One region of the Streptomyces sp. NBC_01012 genome, then DNA from elsewhere that is predicted to be linked to it. Evidence: predicted binding sites of a transcription regulator. Region 1 holds the regulator's gene; the other holds the start of a gene.
What was found. The regulator HrcA, encoded in region 1, represses chaperone genes, less so after heat shock. The targets are predictions, from matches to a motif close to TTNGCACTCNGNNNNNCNGAGTGCNAA.
Positions count from the first base shown of each region.

Region 2: a site for HrcA is predicted at 3,293-3,319, ahead of groL (chaperonin GroEL). Genes of this name have one in related genera too.

Region 1 covers NZ_CP108688.1:5,387,399-5,399,151, forward strand. The annotation lists gene lepA (translation elongation factor 4) at 1-139, shown strand, start outside; gene OG623_RS24105 (AMP-dependent synthetase/ligase) at 424-2,313, shown strand; gene OG623_RS24110 (SpoIIE family protein phosphatase) at 2,513-4,609, shown strand; gene hemW (radical SAM family heme chaperone HemW) at 4,621-5,853, shown strand; gene OG623_RS24120 (DUF3097 domain-containing protein) at 5,874-6,707, opposite strand; gene OG623_RS24125 (MBL fold metallo-hydrolase) at 6,780-7,502, opposite strand; gene hrcA (heat-inducible transcriptional repressor HrcA) at 7,667-8,683, shown strand; gene dnaJ (molecular chaperone DnaJ) at 8,684-9,823, shown strand; gene OG623_RS24140 (nitronate monooxygenase) at 9,956-11,029, shown strand; gene OG623_RS24145 (16S rRNA (uracil(1498)-N(3))-methyltransferase) at 11,026-11,753, shown strand, end outside.
Region 2 covers NZ_CP108688.1:3,353,058-3,364,810, forward strand. The annotation lists gene OG623_RS14985 (NADase-type glycan-binding domain-containing protein) at 1-1,396, shown strand, start outside; gene groL (chaperonin GroEL) at 1,545-3,167, opposite strand; gene OG623_RS14995 (cold-shock protein) at 3,470-3,676, opposite strand; gene OG623_RS15000 (MoaD/ThiS family protein) at 4,092-4,367, opposite strand; gene thrC (threonine synthase) at 4,401-5,699, opposite strand; SAM riboswitch class I at 5,718-5,845, opposite strand; gene OG623_RS15010 (glucosyl-3-phosphoglycerate synthase) at 5,999-6,949, shown strand; gene OG623_RS15015 (trehalose-6-phosphate synthase) at 7,014-8,390, shown strand; gene otsB (trehalose-phosphatase) at 8,431-9,273, opposite strand; gene OG623_RS15025 (hypothetical protein) at 9,336-10,793, opposite strand; gene OG623_RS15030 (DUF3263 domain-containing protein) at 11,018-11,338, opposite strand; gene OG623_RS15035 (extracellular solute-binding protein) at 11,361-11,753, opposite strand, start outside.

The sequences.
Region 1 (11,753 bases):
TAAGCGGAAGCTGCTGGAGAAGCAGAAGGAAGGCAAGAAGCGGATGAAGATGGTCGGCAACGTGGAGGTGCCGCAGGACGCGTTCATCTCCGTCCTGTCGACCGACGAGTCGGCCGGCGACGGCAAGGGCAAGAAGTAAGGGCGAGAAGTAGGGTCGGTCCTGGTTCGTACCCGTGAGTAGCCTGTTGGGCCCCTGTGCCGCGGACATCCGCGGCGCAGGGGCCCGGTTCGTTATCAAGCGGCGGCCCGTTGCCTCTTACGTGACGGTCCCAGTCGCTCTAGTCTGATCACCACCCCGTTAGTTACTCGCCAGTTAGTTACTGGCCGGTTGACCAAGCAGGCAGAGCGGGAACGAGAAGCAGGACATACAAGCAGCAGCACCCATGAGCCGGTCGTAGCAATGCCGCAGGCCCGGAGGACGTCGTGAGCGACACACAGACCTTGATCGATAGCCGACCGCCCTCCGTGGCGAATCTCTTCATCGAACGCGTGGCGGCAACCCCGGACGGGGAGGCCTACCGCTATCCGGTTCCGGCCGCCTCGGGTCAGGGCCCGGACGACTGGAAGTCGCTCACCTGGGCGCAGGCCGCCGAGCGTGTCCACGCCATCGCGGCCGGTCTGATCGTCCTGGGTGTCCAGCCGGAGGAGCGGGTCGCGCTCGCCTCGTCGACCCGCGTCGAGTGGATCCTCGCCGACCTCGGTGTGATGTGCGCGGGCGCGGCGACCACGACGATCTACCCCTCCACGAACACCGAGGAGTCCGCCTTCATCCTGGCCGACTCCGACAGCCGCGTCCTGATCGCCGAGGACGCCGCCCAGCTGGCGAAGGCCCGGGAGAGCAGGGCTGGGCTGCCCGAGCTGGCGCATGTCGTCGTCATCGACCCGGCCGGCGCGGAGCCCGTGGAGGGCGACCCCGACGGCTGGGTGCTCACCCTGGCCGATCTGGAGGCCCGGGGCGCGGAACACCTGGCGAAGAACCCGGACGCGGTCACCGACCGGGTCGCGGCGATCACCCCCGACCAGCTGGCGACGCTGATCTACACCTCGGGCACCACCGGCCGCCCCAAGGGTGTACGCCTGCCGCACGACAACTGGTCGTACATGGCCAAGGCGACCGTGGGGACCGGCCTGATCACCGCGGACGACGTCCAGTACCTCTGGTTGCCGCTCGCGCACGTCTTCGGCAAGGTGCTCACGTCCGGCCAGATCGAGGTCGGTCATGTCACGGCAGTCGACGGACGCGTCGACAAGATCATCGAGAACCTCCCGGTGGTCCGGCCGACCTACATGGCGGCCGTACCCCGCATCTTCGAGAAGGTCTACAACGGGGTCGCGGCCAAGGCGCGGGCCGGCGGCGGCGCCAAGTACAAGATCTTCCAGTGGGCGGCCGGGGTCGCCCGCGAGTACGCCACGGTGTCGCAGGACAACTTCCGGCGTACCGGCAAGGCCTCCGTGCCGTTCGCGCTCGGGGCCCGGCACAAGGTCGCCGACACCCTCGTCTTCGCCAAGATCCGGGAGGCCTTCGGCGGGCAGCTCCGCGCCTGTGTCTCCGGCTCGGCCGCCCTGGCACCCGACATCGGCCTCTTCTTCTCCGGGGCCGGCATCCACATCCTGGAGGGCTACGGGCTCACCGAGTCCAGCGCCGCCTCCTTCGTCAACCCCGGCGAGGCCTACCGCACCGGGACCGTCGGCAAGCCGCTCCCCGGCACCGAGGTCCGGATCGCGGACGACGGCGAGATCCTGCTGCGCGGCCCCGGCCTGATGGAGGGCTACCACCGGCTGCCCGAGAAGACCGCCGAGGTGCTGGAGTCCGACGGCTGGTTCCACACCGGCGACATCGGCGAGCTCTCCCAGGACGGCTATCTGCGGATCACCGACCGCAAGAAGGACCTGATCAAGACGTCGGGCGGCAAGTACATCGCCCCGGCGGAGGTCGAGGGACAGTTCAAGGCGGTGTGCCCGTTCGTCTCCAACATCCTGGTGCACGGCGCGGACCGTAACTTCTGCACCGCCCTCATCGCGCTCGACGAGCCGACACTCATCGGCTGGGCCAAGGAGAACGGGCTCGGTGACAAGACGTACGCCGACGTGGTGGCGTCGCCGCAGACCGTGGAGCTGATCGAGGGCTATGTGCGGCGCCTCAACGAGGGGCTGCAGCGCTGGCAGACCATCAAGAAGTTCCGGCTCCTGCCGCGCGACCTCGACATCGAGCACGGCGAGCTGACCCCCAGCCTCAAGCTGAAGCGGCCGGTCGTCGAGCGCGCGTACAAGGACCTCATCGACGACATGTACGCGGGCTCCCGCGAGGCGTAGACACCGAACGCGAGGCGTAGACACCGATCGCGAGGCGTAGCTGCGATCAGGGCCGGTGGGTGCGGGCGCACCCACCGGCCCCGCACGTTCCTGGCGCGGCTCCGGCCACTTCCGTCACTCGGCGCTTATGGGCGCGCCCGGTCTGTCACCCTGTCGGGATACGTCAGCGGTGTTTCGCGAGACCCTCAGGAGCCGCACCATGGGGCCCATATCCTTGCAACGGGGCATCGTCCAGCGTCCCGGCACCGCCGTCGCCGGCCGGGGCGACGATCCGCGCCGCGTCGCGCGCACCAGCCTGCCGGGCATCCCTCAGGCCTCGGCCGCGGCCCGTCGATTCGTCCGGGCGGCGCTCGCCGACTGGACCGCGCTCGGCCTGCCCAGCGCGGGAGAGTTCGGCGAACGGCTCACCGACGACGCGCTGACGGTGGCCAGCGAGCTGGTCACCAACGCGGTCGTGCACACGGGTACGGCGGTGGAGCTGCTCATCGGCCTCGAGGACTCGGCCGGTCCCGAACCCGCCGCACTCGTGCTGGAGATCACCGATCACCATCCCGCCAGGTCGGTGCGCGACGAGCGTGCCGAGCGGCCCGACCCCGCCGAGTACGGCCGGGGACTGCAACTCGTCGCGACCCTCGCCGAATCCTGGGGCATCACCTACCGCACCGGCCTCAAGACCGTCTGGGCCCGCCTCCCCGGCGACGACGGCTACGGACTCCCCGACGCTCCGGCAGCGGACGGCACCACCCCCGGGCGCGGTGCACGCGGCGGCGCGGTCCTCGCACCCCCGGCCGGGGACCAGGACCGAGACCACGCGGGCCGGGCAGGCGGCGACGCGGGCTGGGCAGGCGGCACCGGGCTCTCCTTCCTCGCCGAGGCCTCCGGCCTCCTCACGGGCCAGCTCGACGAGGACCTGGTGGCGTCGACCGCGGGCCGGCTCCTGGTGCCCAGGATCGCCGACTGGTGCGCGATATGGCTGGAGTGCGAGGGAGGCGGCCCTGCGGCGGCCCCCAGGCTCGCCGGGGTCTGGCACCGGGACGAGACCCGGACCCGGCTGCTGCGGCCCGCACTGGAGAAGGAGCCGCTCCGGCTTCCCGGGAGCGTCGGTACGGGCCCCGTACCCATGCCCTGGCCGCCGGGTGCCACCGCGGGGTCCGAGGACGGCACGGGCGCGGCCCTCGCCCACCGCATCATCTCGGGCGGGCGCACGCTCGGCGCCGTCCTGGTGGGCCGCGAGGGGGCCGACCGGATCCCCGAGGACGCCGCGGCGCTCCTCACCGACTTCGTACGCCGGGTCGGCCTCGCCGTGGGCGCCGCCCGCGCCTACACCCGGCAGGCCACCATCAGCCGCATCCTCCAGCGCGGCCTGCTGCCGAGCAAGGTCGCCGAGATACCCGGAGTCACCAGCGCGCTGGTGTACGAGCCCGGGGACGACGGCGTGGTCGGCGGCGACTTCTACGACCTCTTCCCGTGCCCCGGCGGCCGTTGGTGCTTCGTACTCGGGGACGTCCAGGGCAGCGGCCCCGAGGCCGCCGTCGTCACCGGCCTCGCCCGGCCCTGGCTGCGGCTGCTGTCCCGCGAGGGGTTCCGCGTGGGGGAGGTGCTCGACCGGCTCAACCGGCTCCTTCTGGACGACGCGATGGAAGCGGCCGAGGCAGCCGCCCTCATGGTCGCGGCGGCGGGCGGGCGGCGGATCGAGGAGGGCAGGACGGAGGAAGGCCGGATCCAGGAGGGCCGGCAGATCCAGGACGCCCGGATCCACGAGAGCCACGGGGCCCAGGAGATCCAGGAGATCCACGAGATCCAGGACGGCTCCAGGTCCCGTTTCCTCTCCCTGCTGTACGGCGACCTCGTCCCCCTCCCGGACGGCAGGGTGCGCTGCACCGTGGCGAGCGCCGGCCATCCGCTCCCGCTGCTGCTGAGCCCCGACGGCTCCGTACGCCCGGCCGCCGAGCCTCAGGTGCTGCTCGGGATCGTCGATGACGTGGCGTACGAGAGCCAGAGCTTCGACCTCCTGCCCGGCGACAGCCTGCTCTGTGTCACCGACGGCGTCACGGAGCGGCGCTCCGGGCGGCTGATGTTCGACGACGGTGACGGCCTCGCCCGCGTCCTGGCGGGCTGCGCGGGGCTCCCGGCCGCCGGGATGGCCGAGCGCATCAAACGGGCCGTCCACACCTTCGCCGAGCGCCCGCCCGACGACGACCTGGCCCTGCTCGTCCTCCAGATCGACAAGCAGATCGACGAGCAGACCGACGAGGAACGGCACACGGCCGTACGGGTGAGTCCTCCCGCCGAGTGACAATGGACGGTATGCCTTCCGTACTGCCCGATGGTGAGCCCGTGCCCGACGACGGGGCGCTGCCCCGCCATGCCCTGGAAGGCGCCGCCGAACGGCCGCTCGGCTTCTACCTGCACGTGCCCTACTGCGCCACCCGCTGCGGCTACTGCGACTTCAACACGTACACCGCGACCGAGCTGCGCGGCTCGGGCGGCGCCCTGGCGTCCAGGGACAACTACGCGGCCCATCTGACCGAGGAGGTCCGCCAGGCCCGCAAGGTGCTCGGCGACGACCCCCGCCCGGTGCGTACGGTCTTCGTCGGCGGCGGTACGCCGACGCTGCTGCCCGCCGCCGACCTGGTCCGGATGCTCGCGGCGATCCGTGAGGAGTTCGGTCTTGCCGATGACGCCGAGATCACCACGGAGGCCAATCCGGAGTCCGTCGATCCGGCGTATCTCGCGGCGCTGCGCGAGGGCGGCTTCAACCGTGTCTCGTTCGGCATGCAGAGCGCACGGCAGCACGTCCTGAAGGTCCTGGACCGCACCCATACGCCCGGCAGGCCCGAGGCCTGCGTCGCGGAGGCACGCGCGGCCGGCTTCGAACACGTCAACCTCGACCTGATCTACGGAACCCCCGGCGAGTCCGACGACGACTGGCGGGCCACCCTCGACGCCGCGATCGGAGCGGGCCCCGACCATGTGTCGGCGTATGCGCTGATCGTCGAGGAGGGCACCCAGCTCGCCCGGCGCATCCGCCGGGGCGAGGTCCCGATGACGGACGACGACGTCCACGCCGACCGTTATCTGATCGCCGACGAGGCGATGGCGGCGGCGGGCTTCTCCTGGTACGAGGTCTCGAACTGGTCCCGCACCCCCGAGGGACGCTGTCTGCACAACGAGCTGTACTGGCGCGGGGCCGACTGGTGGGGCGCGGGACCCGGCGCCCACAGCCACGTCGGAGGAGTCCGCTGGTGGAACGTCAAGCACCCCGGGGCCTACGCGCAGGCACTGGCCGAGGGCCGCTCGCCCGGCGCCGGCCGTGAGGTGCTCGGCGACGAGGACCGCCGGGTCGAGCGCATCCTGCTGGAGTTGCGGCTCGTCGACGGCTGCCCGCTGTCGCTGCTCGCCCCCGCCGGGCTCGCGGCGGCCGGCCGCGCGGTGACGGACGGGCTGCTGGAGCCGGGACCGTACGGCGAGGGCCGCGCGGTCCTCACGCTGCGGGGGCGGCTGCTGGCCGACGCCGTGGTGCGTGACCTGGTGGACTGAGGGACCGGCTCCGCAGCCGGTCAGCGGCCCGGAGCGTCCAGGGGCACGGTCACATGGTCGATGAGATGCTCCACACACCCCAGCAGTTCCGGCTCCAGGTCCCGGTAGGAGCGGACCGTGGACAGGATCCGCTGCCAGGCCGCGCCCGTGTTCTCCGGCCAGCCGAGTGCACGGCACACGCCCGTTTTCCAGTCCTGCCCGCGCGGGACCACCGGCCACCCGGGGATGCCCACGGACGAGGGCTTCACGGCCTCCCAGACGTCGATGTACGGATGTCCCACCACCAGGACGTGCGCGTCGGTGACCTGCGCGGCGATCCGGGATTCCTTGGAGCCGGGCACCAGATGGTCGACGAGCACGCCGAGCCGGGCGTCAGGGCCCGGCGCGAACTCCCGCACGATCGCCGGGAGGTCGTCGACGCCCTCCAGGTACTCCACCACCACGCCCTCGACGCGCAGGTCGTCGCCCCAGACCCGCTCGACGAGCTCGGCGTCGTGCCGGCCCTCCACATAGATACGGCCGGCCCGCGCCACCCTGGCCCGCGCGCCCGGCACCGCCACCGAACCCGACGCGGTGCGCGTGGGCCGTGCGGGGCCGCCGGCCGAGGGGCGTACCAGGGTGACGACCTTGCCCTCCAGCAGGAAGCCGCGCGGCTCCATCGGGAAGACCCGGTGCTTGCCGAAGCGGTCCTCCAGCGTGACCGTCGGCCCCTGGGCCGTCTTCTCGCACCGGATCACCGCCCCGCAGAAGCCGCTGACGGCCTCCTCGACGACCAGATCGGGCTCGGCGGGGACCTCGGGGGCGGGAGCGGACTTCTTCCACGGCGGAGTCAGGTCCGGCTGGTAGCTGCGCATGGCACGACGATAAACGGACGCCCGTTCACGACACGCCGTTCATGGCACGGCGAAGCGAGCCGTGCACGCCGTTCACGACACGCCGAAGCGGGCCGCCAGCTGATCGCGCTGCGCCCGTACGAACGCCGCGTCCACCACCGCCCCGTGCCCCGGCACGTACAGCGCGTCCTCGCCGCCCAGTTCCAGCAGCCGGTCGAGCGCGGCGGGCCAGCGCGAGGGGACCGCGTCGCGTCCCGCCTGCGGCTCGCCGGACTCCTCGACCAGGTCGCCGCAGAGCATCACGACGGGGGAGCCCGGCACCAGGACCGCCAGGTCATGGCCGGTGTGGCCCGGCCCCACATTGGCCAGCAGCACCTGGAAGCCGCCGCCGAGATCGAGCGTCCACTCGCCGCTCACCTGGTGCCTCGGGACCACCAGGACGTCCGTGGCCGCCGTGGCGTCCGCCTCGCTCATGCCGTGCCGTACGGCGTCGGCGCGCAGCTCCTCGGCACCCCGCCCCAGCAGTTCCGCCGTGCCGACCGCCCCGTAGACCTCCGCCCCGGAGAAGGCGGCGGTGCCCAGCACATGGTCGAAGTGCGGATGGCTCAGTGCGATATGCGTCACCCTGCGGCCCAGCAGTGCCTCGGCCTGGGTGCGCAGTTCCGCTCCCTCCCGGAGCGTCGCACCGGTGTCGTAGAGCAGGACGCCGTCCGTCCCCGCGACCAGTGCGGCGGTCGCGTCCCAGCCGGGGAGGCGTCTGCGTCCCGTACCGTTGCCCAACCGCTCCCAGCCGAACTCTTCCCAAGAGGCGTCCATACGGCGACGCTATCGGCAACGACCTGCGTGTCCCGTGACGGGCGTGGCCGGTCGCCCTTGCCCCGGGCCCACCTCGCCCCCGTACACTGGCCGGGGGATCGCTGGCACTCGAACGCACAGAGTGCCAGGCAGACGCCGGAGGACCACAGCTGGAGGTGTGCGCGGTGCTCAGCGAACGCAGACTCGAAGTGCTGCGCGCCATCGTCCAGGACTATGTCGGCACGGAGGAGCCCGTCGGCTCCAAGGCGCTCACGGAGCGGCACAGCCTCGGGGTCTCCCCGGCGACTGTCCGTAACGACATGGCGGTGCTGGAGGACGAGGGCTTCATCGCCCAGCCGCACACGAGTGCGGGGCGTATTCCGACGGACAAGGGCTACCGGCTCTTCGTCGACAGGCTCGCGGGTGTGAAGCCCCTGTCGTCGCCGGAGCGCAAGGCCATTCAGAATTTCCTCGACGGCGCGGTCGACCTCGACGACGTCGTGGGCCGCACGGTCCGGCTGCTCGCGCAGCTGACCAGGCAGGTCGCCGTCGTGCAGTACCCCTCGCTGACCCGCTCGACGGTCCGGCACGTGGAGCTGCTGTCGCTTGCCCCGGCCCGGCTGATGCTCGTCCTCATCACGGACACGGGCCGGGTCGAACAGCGTATGATCGACTGCCCTGCACCGTTCGGAGACACCTCGCTGGCCGATCTGCGGGCCCGGCTGAACAGCCGGGTCGTCGGACGGCGCTTCGCGGACGTCCCGCGGCTGGTGCAGGATCTGCCGGAGTCCTTCGAGGCCGAGGACAGGGGAACCGTATCGACGGTGCTCTCCGTCCTCCTCGAAACTCTGGTCGAGGAGACGGAGGAGCGGCTGATCATCGGCGGCACCTCCAATCTCACCCGCTTCGGACACGACTTCCCTGTGATGATCCGGCCGGTGCTGGAGGCATTGGAGGAGCAGGTCGTGCTGCTGAAGCTGCTCGGTGAGGCAACGGATTCAGGCATGACCGTACGGATCGGGCACGAGAACGCCCACGAGGGGCTCAACTCCACGTCCGTCGTCGCGGTCGGCTACGGTTCGGGCGACGAGGCAGTCGCCAAACTCGGCGTGGTCGGACCGACCCGCATGGACTACCCCGGAACGATGGGAGCGGTACGCGCAGTGGCACGTTACGTCGGACAGATCCTGGCGGATTCGTAAGTGGCCACGGACTACTACGCCGTACTAGGCGTGCGCCGCGACGCATCTCAGGACGAGATCAAGAAGGCATTCCGTAGGCTCGCCCGCGAGCTCCACCCGGATGTCAACCCGGATCCGAAGACCCAGGAGCGGTTCAAGGAGATCAACGCCGCTTACGAGGTGCTGTCGGACCCGCAGAAGAAGCAGGTCTACGACCTCGGCGGTGACCCGCTGTCCGGCTCGGGCGGCGGCGGTGGCGCGGGAGGGTTCGGAGCCGGCAACTTCGGCAACTTCAGCGACATCATGGACGCGTTCTTCGGCAACGCCGCGCAGCGCGGGCCGCGTTCGCGCACCCGGCGCGGCCAGGACGCGATGATCCGGCTGGAGATCGACCTCAACGAGGCGGCCTTCGGCACGACCAAGGACATCCAGGTCGACACGGCGGTCGTCTGCACGACCTGCAGTGGCGAGGGCGCCGCACCCGGCACCTCCGCGCAGACCTGTGACATGTGCCGCGGCCGTGGCGAGGTCTCCCAGGTCACCCGGTCCTTCCTCGGCCAGGTCATGACCTCCCGGCCCTGCCCCCAGTGCCAGGGCTTCGGCACGGTCGTGCCGACCCCGTGCCCCGAGTGCGCCGGTGACGGCCGCATCCGCTCGCGGCGCACCCTCACCGTGAAGATCCCCGCAGGTGTCGACAACGGCACCCGGATCCAGCTCGCGGGCGAGGGCGAGGTCGGCCCCGGCGGCGGCCCCGCCGGGGATCTGTACGTCGAGATCCACGAGGTCTCGCACGCCGTGTTCCAGCGGCGCGGCGACGATCTGCACTGCACGGTGACCATCCCGATGACGGCTGCGGCGCTCGGCACCCAGGTGCCGCTGGAGACGCTCGACGGGATGGAGGAGATCGACATCAGGCCGGGCACCCAGTCCGGGCAGTCGGTCCCGCTGCACGGGCGCGGCATCACGCACCTGCGTGGCGGCGGGCGCGGCGATCTGATCGTGCACGTCGAGGTCATGACCCCGACGAAGATGGACCCCGAGCAGGAGCGCCTCCTGCGGGAGCTGTCCAAGCTGCGCGGTGAGGAGCGGCCCACGGGCCAGTTCCAGCCCGGGCAGCAGGGGCTCTTCTCCCGTCTGAAGGACGCCTTCAACGGCCGCTGAACCCTGTCACCGCACCGCCCGCCGGCCTCCGTACCGGCGGGCGGTGCGGTGCGTGCGGGGCGGTGCGGCGCCGCCCCGCAGGGTACGGAGGGCTGATTCGGCACGATTCGCGGGACGTGGCACGATGCCGTCATGTCCTTGGCGCTGACGGATCTCTGCCGCTACCCCATCGTGCAGGCCCCGATGGCGGGCGGTGCCTCGCGGCCGGAGCTGGCCGCCGCCGTCGCCGACGCCGGGGGGCTCGGATTCCTCGCCGCCGGTTACCGGACGGCGGAGGGGATGTACGAGGAGACCGAGCAGCTCCGGAGGATGACCAGAGGTCCCTTCGGCGTCAACCTCTTCATGCCGCAGCCGCTGCTCGCCGACACCGGCGCCGTGGAGGTCTACCGCCACCAACTGGCCGGTGAGGCCGCTTGGTACGAGACCCCGCTCGGCGAACCGGACACCGCGGGCGACGACGGCTACGAGGCCAAGGTCGCGATCCTGCTGGAGAATCCGGTGCCGGTGGTCTCCTTCACCTTCGGCTGCCCCACCCGCGAGACCCTCGACGCGTTCGCCGCGGCCGGCACGCTCACCCTCGTCACGGTCACCTCGGCCCAGGAGGCGCGGGACGCCGAGCGGGCGGGCGCAGGCGCGGTCTGTGTCCAGGGCACCGAGGCGGGCGGTCACCAGTCCACGCACCGCGACGACCCGGAGGGCGGTCTCACCGGCACCGGGCTGCTCGCGCTGCTCGCCGAGGTCCGCGAGGCCGTGCGGCTGCCGGTCGTCGCGGCCGGCGGTCTGATGCGCGGCTCCCAGATCACGGCTGTACTCGCGGCCGGGGCCGACGCCGCCCAGCTCGGTACGGCGTTCCTGCCGTGCCCCGAGTCGGGGGCGCACCCCCTGCACAAACAGGCCCTGACCGACCCGCTGTTCACGACCACGGCCCTGACCCGGGCCTTCTCCGGCCGCCCCGCGCGGGGGCTGGTCAACCGGTTCGTACGGGAGCACGGGGCGTACGCCCCCGCCGCCTACCCGCAGGTGCACCAGGTGACCAGCGGGCTGCGCAGGGCCGCCGCCAGGACCGGGGACGCCCAGGGCATGGCCCTGTGGGCGGGCCAGGGCCACCGGATGGCACGAGAGCTGCCCGCCGGGGAGCTCGTGGCCCTGCTCGCCGCCGAGATGGATGCCGCGCGTGCGGCCATGAGCGTGAGGAGTGACCGGTGACGGCACCGGTGTTCGTCGTCGAACAGCTGCCCGGCGGAACGGAGTTCGTGCTGGAAGGCCCCGAGGGACGGCACGCGGTGTCCGTGAAGCGGCTGAACCCCGGGGAGGACGTCGTCCTGACCGACGGGCGCGGCCGCTGGGCCGAAGGCGTCGTACGGGCGGCCGAGGGCAAGGACCGGCTCGTCGTCGGCCTGGGGCCGGTGCGCGAGGAAGCCGCGCCCGCCCCGTATGTCACGGTCGTCCAGGCGCTGCCCAAGGGCGACCGAGGAGAGCTCGCCGTGGAGACGATGACCGAGACGGGCGTCGACGCGATCGTGCCCTGGCAGGCCTCGCGCTGCATCACCCAGTGGAAGGGCGACCGCGGGCTCAAGTCCCTCGCCAAGTGGCGTGCCACCGCGCGCGAGGCGGGCAAGCAGTCGCGCCGGGTGCGGTTCCCCGAGGTGGCGGACGCCATGACGACCAAGCAGGTCGCAGCCCTGCTGGCCGGCGCGGACTTCGCGGGCGTCCTGCACGAGGACCGGGAGGTCCCCGGCGCCCCGCTCGCCACCGCCGAACTCCCCACCCGGGGAAGCATCGTGCTGGTCGTCGGACCCGAGGGCGGGGTGGCGCCGCAGGAGCTGGCCGCCTTCGCCGACGCGGGAGCGCCCGCCTACCGGCTCGGCCCCAGCGTGCTGCGCACCTCCACCGCCGGGACGGCCGCGGCGGCCCTGCTGATGGGACGCAC
Region 2 (11,753 bases), 2.0 Mb from region 1:
GTGCGGCACACGCGCGGAACCGGGTCAGTCGTTCTGCGACGCCTGCGGCGCCGTGCTCGGCTGGGACCAGGCCGGCTCCCGCGCCGGCCAGGCCCAGACCTCAGGTTCCCCCTCGTCCGCCTCGTCCGGCCCCGCCGCCTCCACCCCCGCGGAGGGCACAGGAACCGGCCGGGACGCCTTCGGGAGCCCCGGCGACGCCGGTGCCGCCCGCACCCAGCGCCCGCTGCCCGACGGCGGCCCCGCCCCGACGCCGTCCACCGCCACCGGGAGCCACCCCACGGGCTCCACCTCCACTTCCACCTCCACCTCGGTGTCGATGCCCGGCGATGCCGCCTCGGGAGCGACAGCCGACGCCTCGCGCCTGCCCAACCCCAGCGAGACCGGCGGCTGGGCCACGACGGCCCCGCCCGCGGCCTCCGGCGGCTCCACGGCCTCCGGTGGCCGGACGCCCGGCGAGAACAACCCCACCGTCCCGCTGCCCACCTCGCAGCAGAGCGCGGCCGACCGTGCCCGCTCGCTCCTCGTCCCGCTCAGCGAGCCCGAGCCGGCCCATGACTCGCCGCCCCCGGCCGCCGCCCCGGTCCTGCCCGGACGCCCGGACACCGACCGGCCGCAGGTACGCGTCCCCGGCCCGCAGCAGGACACCGGGAACGGCCCGCCCTGCTCCTGGTGCTCCACCCCCAACCGCCCCGACCGGCACTTCTGCGTCCGCTGCGCGATGCCGCTGGCCGACAACGACGAACGCCCGGCGGCCCCCCGCCCCTGGTGGCGCCGTCTCACCGGCTCCCGCCGGCGCGAGATCCCGTGGGCGGGCGACCGGCCCCGCATCCGGCGCGCGTTCGACCGCATCGGCACCTGGATCACCGCGGCCGTCGTGGCCACCCTCGCCATTCTCGGCGTGGTGTACATCCCCGACGGTGTCCATGCCACCCAGGACCACTTCGCCAAGCGCGCGCCGGTCGCACCCAGCAAGAAGACGGCGTCCCGCTCCTACACCGGCCACAAGCCGCAGCTCGCCTTCGACAAGCTGAACAACACCTGGTGGGGCCCCGGGGTCACGTCCGAGGGCAAGGGCGAGTGGATCGAGGCGGAGTTCGACCGGCCGACCCGTCTGCTGAACGTGGTCATCACGCCGGGTGTGTCCATCCGCCCCGACGATCTCGACGAAGCCAACCTTCCGCAGCGCATCAAGGCGACGGTGACGACGAAGGACGGAAAGAAGACGGAGCGCGAACTCACCCTGGACCAGGGATCGGGCGAGCAGAAGCGCAACTTCCGCTTCCGTGACGCGGTGAAGGTGCGGTTCACCGTCGAGTCGTCCTACATCGTGGCCGACAAGAAGCAGGTGGCCATCGCCGAGATCGAGTTCTTCGGCCCGGCGAACTCGGACTCCTGACCCCGCGCCCCTCCTGGCCTCTTGGCCTCCTGCACCTCCCGCACCTCTGAGACACGACGACGGCGGCCCCCGGGACGAATCCCGGGGGCCGGCGTCGTACGGATACTGCGGGTACTACGGATACCGCCTGGAGTTCCTGATCCGAGGATCAGAAGTCCATGTCACCGCCCGGCATGCCGCCCGGAGCGGCCGCAGCGGCCTTCTCCGGCTTGTCGGCGATGACGGCCTCGGTGGTGAGGAAGAGCGCGGCGATGGACGACGCGTTCTGCAGGGCGGAGCGCGTGACCTTCGCCGGGTCGATGATGCCCTCGGCGATCATGTCGACGTACTCGCCGGACGCGGCGTTGAGGCCGTGACCGATCGGCAGGTTGCGCACCTTCTCGACGATGACGCCACCCTCGAGACCACCGTTGACGGCGATCTGCTTGAGCGGGGCCTCCAGCGCGAGCTTCACGGCGTTGGCGCCCGTGGCCTCGTCGCCGGTCAGGTCGAGCTTCTCGAAGACGGCCGAGGCCTGGAGCAGAGCCACGCCACCACCGGCGACGATGCCCTCCTCGACGGCGGCCTTGGCGTTGCGCACCGCGTCCTCGATGCGGTGCTTGCGCTCCTTGAGCTCCACCTCGGTGGCGGCGCCGGCCTTGATGACGGCCACGCCGCCGGCCAGCTTCGCGAGGCGCTCCTGGAGCTTCTCGCGGTCGTAGTCCGAGTCGGAGTTCTCGATCTCGGCGCGGATCTGCTTGACGCGACCCTGAACCTGGTCGCTGTCGCCGCCGCCGTCGACGATGGTCGTCTCGTCCTTGGTGATGACGACCTTGCGTGCGGTGCCGAGCAGGTCCAGGCCGGCGTTCTCCAGCTTGAGACCGACCTCCTCGGAGATGACGGTGCCACCGGTGAGGATGGCGATGTCGCCGAGCATGGCCTTGCGGCGGTCACCGAAGCCCGGGGCCTTCACGGCGACGGACTTGAAGGTGCCACGGATCTTGTTGACGACCAGCGTCGACAGCGCCTCGCCCTCGACGTCCTCCGCGATGATCAGCAGGGCCTTGCCCGACTGCATGACCTTCTCGAGCAGCGGAAGGAGGTCCTTCACGTTGCTGATCTTGGAGTTGACGATCAGGATGTACGGGTCGTCGAACGACGCCTCCATACGCTCCATGTCGGTGGCGAAGTACGCCGAGATGTAGCCCTTGTCGAAGCGCATACCCTCGGTGAGCTCAAGCTCCAGACCGAAGGTCTGGGACTCCTCGACGGTGATGACGCCTTCCTTGCCGACCTTGTCCATAGCCTCGGCGATCTTGGCGCCGATCTCGGTGTCAGCAGCGGAGATGGAGGCCGTCGAAGCGATCTGCTCCTTGGTCTCCACGTCCTTCGCCTGCTCCAGCAGAGCGGCGGAGACGGCCTCGACGGCCTTCTCGATGCCACGCTTCAGAGCCATCGGGTTGGCACCCGCGGCGACGTTGCGCAGGCCCTCGCGGACGAGCGCCTGCGCGAGAACGGTTGCGGTGGTCGTACCGTCGCCGGCGACGTCGTCCGTCTTCTTGGCGACCTCCTTGACCAGCTCCGCACCGATCTTCTCGTACGGGTCCTCGAGCTCGATCTCCTTGGCGATGGAAACACCATCGTTGGTGATCGTGGGCGCGCCCCACTTCTTCTCGAGGACGACGTTACGGCCCTTGGGGCCGAGGGTGACCTTGACGGCGTCGGCGAGCTGGTTCATCCCGCGCTCGAGACCGCGCCGTGCCTCCTCGTCGAACGCGATGATCTTGGCCATGTGAAGTGGTCCTCCCGGACAGGGGTGGATTTCTCCGGACCGGGAGGCGCCCGCGACGGACGGCCAGCGACTCGGTGGTTCCTTGCCCCACCGGGCCTGCGGGCCTCACCGGCCCGATCCAAGTTCTGTCACTCTCACTTGGAGAGTGCTAACGCCAATGATTAGCACTCGACCCCGGAGAGTGCAAGCTCCTTCGGAGAAGGAGCGGCTCCCGGGCGACGGGTGGACGCACGTGAGGCCCGTACCCCGGTGGGAGGTACGGGCCCCGCGTGTGTGAGTGTCGTTGGCCGACCGCGCCGAGCTCAGCCGACGGCGAGCTTGACCATGTCCGCCTGCGGCCCCTTCTGGCCCTGCGAGATCTCGAATTCAACTCGCTGACCCTCTTCGAGGGTGCGGTACCCGTCCATCTGGATCGCACTGTAGTGGACGAAAACATCCGCACCACCGTCGACCGCGATGAAGCCGTACCCCTTCTCCGCGTTGAACCACTTGACGGTGCCCTGAGCCATGCCCAACTCCCCTATTACTGGCCCTTGCACGAGCCCGCACTTCGCGGGCCCGGGTCAGAACTCACCCTCCGAAAGGAGAGGGTGGCGTGCGCCGGAACGCGTCGACCGCGGCCGAATGTATCTGCCCAACTGCCCTCTGCAACAGGTCAATCGGACGAGAATTCTGGGCACAGGCGATCGCACGCATGGGGCGGATTCACAGGATTCCCGGGCAAGTCGGGCCCGACAAAGGCCACTTATGCCGCAAGGGGTTCACTTACTTTGGCTGCTTCTTGTCGCGGCCGGGCGCATTCTCATATGCGGCTGGCATGCGCGGCGGCGGGGACTTCCCCAACTGTACCGCGCTCAACCATGCAGAATGGCCCCCTCCGCTTCTCTCGCGGACGGGGCCATTCTGCTCACGCTGTGCGGTCGGTCAGCCTCCGGCGACGGCCGGGATGATCGAGACGCCCGCGCCGTCCGGCGTGGCCGCGTCCAGGCCGCCCTCGAAGCGCACGTCGTCGTCGTTGACGTACACGTTCACGAAGCGGCGCAGCTTGCCCTCGTCGTCCAGGACACGGCCGCCGATGCCCGGGTGGTTCTGCTCCAGGGACGCCAGGACCTCGGAGAGGGTCGCGCCCTCGGCCGGGACCTCGGCCTGACCGCCCGTGTAGGTGCGGAGAATGGTGGGGATACGGACCTTGACGCTCATAGGGGTGCCTTCCTCGGGTCTCGGGTGGTCGGGTCAGCCGGCGGCGGCGAGGCCCGCGTCGCGGAACGCGTCCAGGCTGGGCCGGATCGTCGCCGACAGGCCGGTCGTCGGGGCGACCGCGTCGAGCGTCTTCAGACCGTCGCCGGTGTTCAGGACGACGGTGGTGAGGGCCGGGTCGAGCAGACCGGCGTCGATCAGCTTCTTCGTCACACCGACCGTCACACCGCCCGCGGTCTCCGCGAAGATGCCCTCGGTGCGGGCCAGCAGCTTGATCGCGTCGACGACCTGCTCGTCGTTCACGTCCTCCACCGCACCGCCTGTGCGGCGCGCGATGTCCAGGACGTACGGGCCGTCGGCCGGGTTGCCGATCGCCAGGGACTTGGCGATGGTGTCCGGCTTCTGCGGGCGCACGACGTCGTGGCCGGCCTTGAAGGCGGTGGACACCGGCGAGCAGCCCTCGGCCTGGGCGCCGAAGATCTTGTACGGCTTGTCCTCGACGAGCCCGAGCTCGATCAGCTCCCGCAGACCCTTGTCGATCTTCGTGAGCTGCGAGCCGGACGCGATCGGGATGACGATCTGGTCGGGCAGCCGCCAGCCGAGCTGCTCGCAGATCTCGTACGCCAGGGTCTTGGAACCCTCGCCGTAGTACGGGCGGAGGTTGACGTTGACGAAGCCCCAGCCCTCGCCGAGCGGGTCGCCGATGAGCTCCGAGCAGAAGCGGTTGACGTCGTCGTAGTTGCCCTCGATGCCGACCAGTTCGCCGCCGTACACCGCGGCCATGACGACCTTGCCCTGCTCCAGGTCGTGCGGGATGAACACGCAGGAGCGGAAGCCGGCGCGTGCGGCGGCGGCGCCCACCGCACCGGCGAGGTTGCCGGTGGACGAGCAGGACAGGGTGGTGAACCCGAAGGCGCGGGCGGCCTCGACGGCGATGGCGACGACACGGTCCTTGAAGGAGTGCGTCGGGTTGCCGGAGTCGTCCTTGACGTACAGACCGCCGGTGACGCCCAGCTCACGGGCGAGGTTGTCGGCCTTGACCAGCTTCGTGAAGCCGGGGTTGATGTTGGGCTTGTCCGCGACATCGGAGGGGACCGGCAGCAGCGGCGCATAGCGCCAGATGTTGTCCGGTCCATCGGCGATGCGCTTCTTCAGCTCTTCCGGGGAGCCGCTCGGCAGGTCGTACGCCACTTCGAGCGGCCCGAAACAGGACACGCACGCGAAAATGGGACCGAGCTCGAAACGTTCGCCGCATTCGCGGCAGGAAAGCGCCGCGGCGGGACCGAGGTCCACTGCGGAGGAATTGGTGTTCGCTGCAACTGTCTGCACAGCCATGATGGCGGAGGCCCTTTCTCCTCATCTTCCCTGCGACGTATTTCGCCACAAGACGGAATTGGCACCTTCCCCACCGTGACCTCGCGGTCGGCAGGAGGGTTGCCGGGACTTCGACGGGCCGTTCCCTCTGTCCCTCTGGATGAGCGCTGTGGCACCGGACCATGGATCCGGGCGTTTATTCGCGGACCGACCCCGACATGCGAGGGTCATCCGCGTTGTTCAAGACTGTAACCGAAGCAGCGGACGGTTGAGGTAGTCGTCCGAACCGCGAGATGGATCACATACAGGGAGTACCGACCGTGCTGGAAGAGGTGGAACGCTGGCTGACCAGGCGTTCCTGGTCAGCCGCCGACCGCCCGCTCGGCCTGCTCACAGCCGCGCGGGCGAGGGATCCGCACCGCTCGCGCGTCAGCGTCGTCCTGCCCGCGCTGAACGAGGAGGCGACGGTCGGCGCGATCGTCACGGAGATCCGGCGCGAGCTGATGGAGAAGGTCCAGCTCGTGGACGAACTGGTGGTGATCGATTCGGGATCCACCGACGCCACGTCCGACGAGGCGCGGCGGGCCGGCGCCCACGTCGTGCACCGTGACGCCGTACTCCCCCGGATCCCCGCGCTCCCCGGCAAGGGCGAGGTGCTGTGGCGGTCACTGTTGGTGACCGGCGGGGACATCGTCTGCTTCGTCGACGCGGACCTCAAGGACTTCTCGGCGGACTTCGTCTCCGGGATCATCGGCCCGCTGCTGACCGACCCCTCGGTGGACTTCGTCAAGGCGATGTACGACCGCCCGCTCGGTGAAGCCGCAGGCCAGGGCGGCCGGGTGACCGAGCTGGTGGCCCGCCCGCTGCTCAATCTGCACTGGCCGCGCCTGGCCGGTTTCGTCCAGCCGCTGGGCGGTGAGTACGCGGTACGGCGCTCCCTGCTGGAGCAGCTCCCCTTCCCTGTCGGTTACGGAGTGGAGCTGGGCCTGCTCGTCGACGCGCTGCACACGGCCGGCCTGGACGCACTGGCCCAGGTCGACGTCGGCGTACGCAGACACCGCCACCAGGACGGCCAGGCGCTCGGCCGGATGGCAGCCGCGATCTACCGCACGGCGCAGCTGCGGCTCTCCCGGGGCCCCCTGGTGCGCCCCGAGCTCACCCAGTTCGAGCGGGGCCCGGACGGATTCGTCCCGCGCACCCATGCGGTGGACACCGAGGAGAGGCCGCCGATGCGGGAGATCGCCGAGTACGCCTCCCGCCACGCGGCGTAGTGGCTTCCGCTGGAGGGACCGGCTTCACGTTTGGCGGCTTCCCCGACGGGCTAGGTTCGGGTACATGGTCTCCGAGCACGCTGCCCAGGTCCTCGTCGCGTCCAACCGCGGCCCGGTGTCGTACGCACGTCGGGAGGACGGCACGCTCCACTCGAAGCGGGGCGGCGGCGGGCTCGTGTCCGGTCTGAGCGCGGTCGACGACAAGCTGTGGGTCTGCGCGGCCCTCGGCGAAGGCGACCGCGAGGCGGTCAGGCGCGGTGTGTCCGAGCCGGGTGTCCGGATGCTCGACATCGACGCCGGGGTCCATGCCGACGCGTACAACGGCATCGCGAACTCGGTGCTCTGGTTCGTCCACCACATGATCTACGAGACGCCGGTGGAGCCCGTCTTCGACGCGGAGTTCCGCCGGCAGTGGGCGTCCTTCGAGACGTACAACCGCGCCTTCGCCGACGCGCTCGCCGAGGAAGCCGGCGACGGCGCCTCGGTCCTGGTGCAGGACTACCACCTCTCGCTGGTCCCCGGCATGCTCCGCGAGCTCCGCCCCGACCTGCGGATCGGCCACTTCTCGCACACCCCCTGGGCGCCCGTCGACTACTTCCGGCTGCTGCCCGACGACATCGGCGAGCAGCTCCTCAACGGCATCCTGGGCGCCGACCGCGCCGCGTTCCTGACCCGCCGCTGGGCGGACGCCTTCATCAGCTGCTGCACGGAGATCATCGGCGGCACCGGCCGCACCCGGATCGGGGTGCACGGGCTCGGCGCCGACGCGGACTTCCTGCGCCGCCGCTCCCACGAGGCGGACGTGGACGAGCGCATGGAGATCCTGCGGGAGCAGGTGGGTGCGGACCGGCGCACGATCGTGCGCGTGGACCGCACGGAGCTCTCGAAGAACATCGTCCGCGGACTGCACGCCTACCGCGCGCTGCTGGACGAGCGCCCCGAGTGGCGCGGGCGTGTGGTGCACATCGCCTTCGCCTACCCCTCCCGGCAGGACCTCGCGGTCTACCGCCACTACACGGCGGAGGTCCAGCGGGTCGCCGACGCGGTCAACGCGGAGTACGGCACCGAGGGCTGGACGCCCGTCCTGCTCCATGTCGACGACGACTTCGCCCGCTCCCTGGCGGCGTACCGGCTGGCGGACGTGGCCCTGGTCAACCCGATCCGCGACGGCATGAACCTGGTCGCCAAGGAGGTCCCGGTCGTCTCGGACCACGGCTGCGCGCTGGTGCTCTCCCGCGAGGCCGGGGCGTACGAGGAGCTGGGCGAGGACTCGCTCGTGATCAACCCGTACGACGTGTCGGCGACGGCCGCCGCGCTGCACGAGGCGCTCACGATGGACCCCGACGAGCGGGGCGCCCGCTCGAAGCGCCTGGCCACCGCCGCGACGGCGCTGCCGCCGCAGCAGTGGTTCCTGGACCAGCTGGACGCGTTGCGCGCCTAGGGTGTGTCTGACCTCAGGCGCCCCTGGGGCCCCGGGCGCCCTAGGTGAGCTGCCGGGCGACGGCGTGAAGGAGGCCCGCCACCGCTGCCGGGTCCGGGAGCAACAGGTCGGCGCGGTCGGCGAGTTCGGGGACCCCGGTGCCGCTGCACACCAGCAGTCCCGCGGTCCCGTCGGCGCGGAGCTTCTCCACGGCGGCGTACGCGGCCAGGTCACCGAGGTCGTCGCCGGCGTACAGCACCGTCTCCGCGCCGGTCTCCTTCACGTACTCCTCGAGCGCCACACCCTTGTCCATGCCCGGCGGGCGCAACTCGAGGACGAGGCGGCCCGGTTCGACGATCAGGCCGTGCCGCGCGGCCAGGCTGTCCAGGGGGGCGCGCAGCGACTCGAAGGCCGCCTCCGGGTCGGCGGCGCGGCGGGTGTGCACCGCGACCGCGCGGCCCTTCTCCTCGATCCAGGCGCCGTCGCCGGCGCCGGCCCCCTCCAGTACGGCCGGGAGCTCCGCCAGGGCGGCCTCGACCCCCGGGTCGGGCGGCGGGGCGTGGACGGTGGCGGTCGAGGCGTCCCAGCGTTCGGCGCCGTAGTGACCGAGTACGACGAGATGGTCGAGGCCCGGCGCTCCGGCGAAGCCGCCGTAGCGCACGGCGGTGCCGGCCGGGCGGCCCGTGATCACGGCGACTGCGGCGACCTGGGGGGCGAGCGCGGAGAGGGCCGGGACCACCGAGGGGTGCGCCCGGGACTGCTCCGGGTCCGGGACGATGTCGGCGAGCGTGCCGTCGAAGTCCAGCGCGACGACCGCGCGGGCGGGACGGGCGAGGAGTGCGGCGAGGCCTTCGCGGCCGGCCTGGGTGGACGGGGTCGGGATGGGGTGTGCCGGGTTACCCATGGCCCGAGCGTAGCGGTGACCGGGCGGGCGGTGCGGTCCGCGCCGCGCGCGTTCCCCGGCTGTCACCCCGAAGCCAGCTGCTCCGCTATCTCCTGGATCCAACCGGAGCTCTTCGCCGGGTCGTTGAGGGTCTCGACCCATGCCTCGGGCTCCAGCTTGTGCTTGGCGGGGCCGGCTTTGAGTGCGATGAGCAGGGCCCTGGCGGACTCCCGCATCTCGTCCGTCGTGCCGTCGCTCCCGGCGATGGCGGGGCCCGCCGCCAGCGCGTAGATCTCGCGTGCCATGGCCTGGCGCTCGCCCTTCGACACCTTCTTCCAGAACTTCAGGGCATGCGCCAGCGAGTCCGTGCGGGACGCCTCCGCCGGGGTCTCGCCCGCCGGCGCCCAGCGCTCCGGGTGGCGGACCTCCTCGTAGCGCTTCGTGGCGGCGCGGAGTGCCTTGTACATGGTGACGCCGAAGACGAGACCGGCCCCGGCCCCGGCGAGGCCCCATCCGACCGGGTTGCTCGCCAGCAGGCCCGTTCCCGCCGCGACCGCCGTCACGATGCCGGCCGCGGCCTTGGTGGACTCGCCGCCGCCGCTGACCGCCTCCTTGCCGATCTTGGTGAGCTGCTTCTTCTTGGCGTACCCCTGCGCCGTGCTCAGCTTCTCCACGTCCTTCTCGGCGCGCTGGAGGCTCTCGGCGGCTTCACGGGCCTCGTCCATCGCCTCCTGGGCGGCGTCGACAGCCTCGGAGACGGCTTCGAGGCCGCCGCCCTGATCCTCGGGCCTCCAGTACGCGTCCAGTGCGACGTAGGCCTCCGCCGCTGCCCAGTTGGCCTGCACCCGCGACTCGTCCAGCCTGGCCAGCGAGGCCTCGTGGACGAGATGGGGATCCCCCAGCGCCTTGACCTGCTTGTACTTGCGGGCCGCGCCCCCGATGCGGAAGGCGGACCTGGTCGCCTTGATCGCGCCGATGGAGGCGCTGGCGATGCCGCTCGCCTCGGCGGACACCGCGGCGTCCGCCGCCTTCTGGACCTTGGTCGCCTCCTTGGCGATGCCGGCGCTGTAGCTTCCCGAACCGGCCGCGCTGACGACCGCGTCGGTCCCCTTGGTCTTGGCCTTCTTGTTCGCGACGTGGTGGCCGGCCCCGGTCTTCTGCTTCCTGGCGCCCAGCAGGTTCTTGTACGCGTCCATGCCGCTGGCCAGGGCGCCGGCGCTCTCCGTGAGGAGGTTGCCCGACGCGGCGGAGACTCCCGAGATCGCGGCGCTGTTCTTGAGCCCCTCGTCGGCCGCGGCTGCGGCCTGCTGGGTGAGGCCCGCGTTGGTGGGGGTCTGGAAGCCCTTGACGAAGGTGTCGATGGGTTCGAGGTTCTTCTTGAACCTGTCGATGAGGCCAGCGATCCGGTCGCGGTAGTTCTTCTTCCCCTTGGCTCCCTCGGGGCCCCGGGCCCGCTGTACCGCCGCGGTCGCCGCCCGGTTGCCCGCGCGGGACTGCATCTCCAGGAGGGCGTGCTCCGTCGGCCGTACGGAGGCACCCACCGCCCGGCTCCCCGTCCGACGCTGCCGGACCGGCATCGGGGCGGACCGCTGTGCCGGGGGGTGAGGGACCGGGGTGCTCATGGACGTGCCTCTCCTGCGACGGACCGTTCCTGCGGCGGACCGGGAGAGGGGAGAGTAGCCAGGCCGGGCCAACGGAAGGGGTGCGGCAGGAAAACTCTGCGGGTGGCACGGAACGCGCCTGTCGTGGCCCGGCCCCTGGCGCCTCAGCGGCGCCCGCGTCTCGCGTCCCTGACCCGTCGCAGGCGGTTCACCGTCACCGGATCCGCCTCCAGCGCACGGCGGTCGTCAAGGAGCGCGTTGAGCAACTGGTAGTAGCGGACCGGCGAGATGCCCAGCTCCTCCCTGATCGCCCGCTCCTTCGCCCCGGGGCCCGGCCAGGACCGCCGCTCCACGGCCAGCACCGCGCGCTCCTGGGCGGAGAGCGGGGCCGCGGAGTCGGAGGATCCGGAGCCGGGGCAGTCGGGGTCGGGGGAGCCGGGGTCAGGGGAGTCGGAGTCGGGGGAATCAGGAGGACCAGCGGTCATATGAACCAACCTACCCAGCTGCCTAGCTCGCGCTCTCCGCCTGCCGTGCCTCGGTCGCGATCTCCCCGAGCACACTCTCCGGGCTGCCACCGGGCTCGACCGCGGAGCCGATCTTCTCCTTGATGGTCTCGCTGGCCTGCGCCCAGGACGTCTTGCCGAACGGGTACAGCTGCGAGTTCGGCAGGGCCGACAGGAACGGGCGGAGCGACTTGTGCTTGTCGTCGGTCTCCATCGCGGTGGACGCACTGGTGGTCACGGGCAGCAGGTCGTACTGATCGGCGAAGGACAGCACGTTCTCGTCCGTGTAGGCGAAGTCGAGGAACGTGCCGATCTCGGCGCGGTGGCCGTTCTGCTTGAAGCCCATCATCCAGTCGGCCACGCCCATCGAGCCCTCGGTCGGCCCGTCGACCCCGGG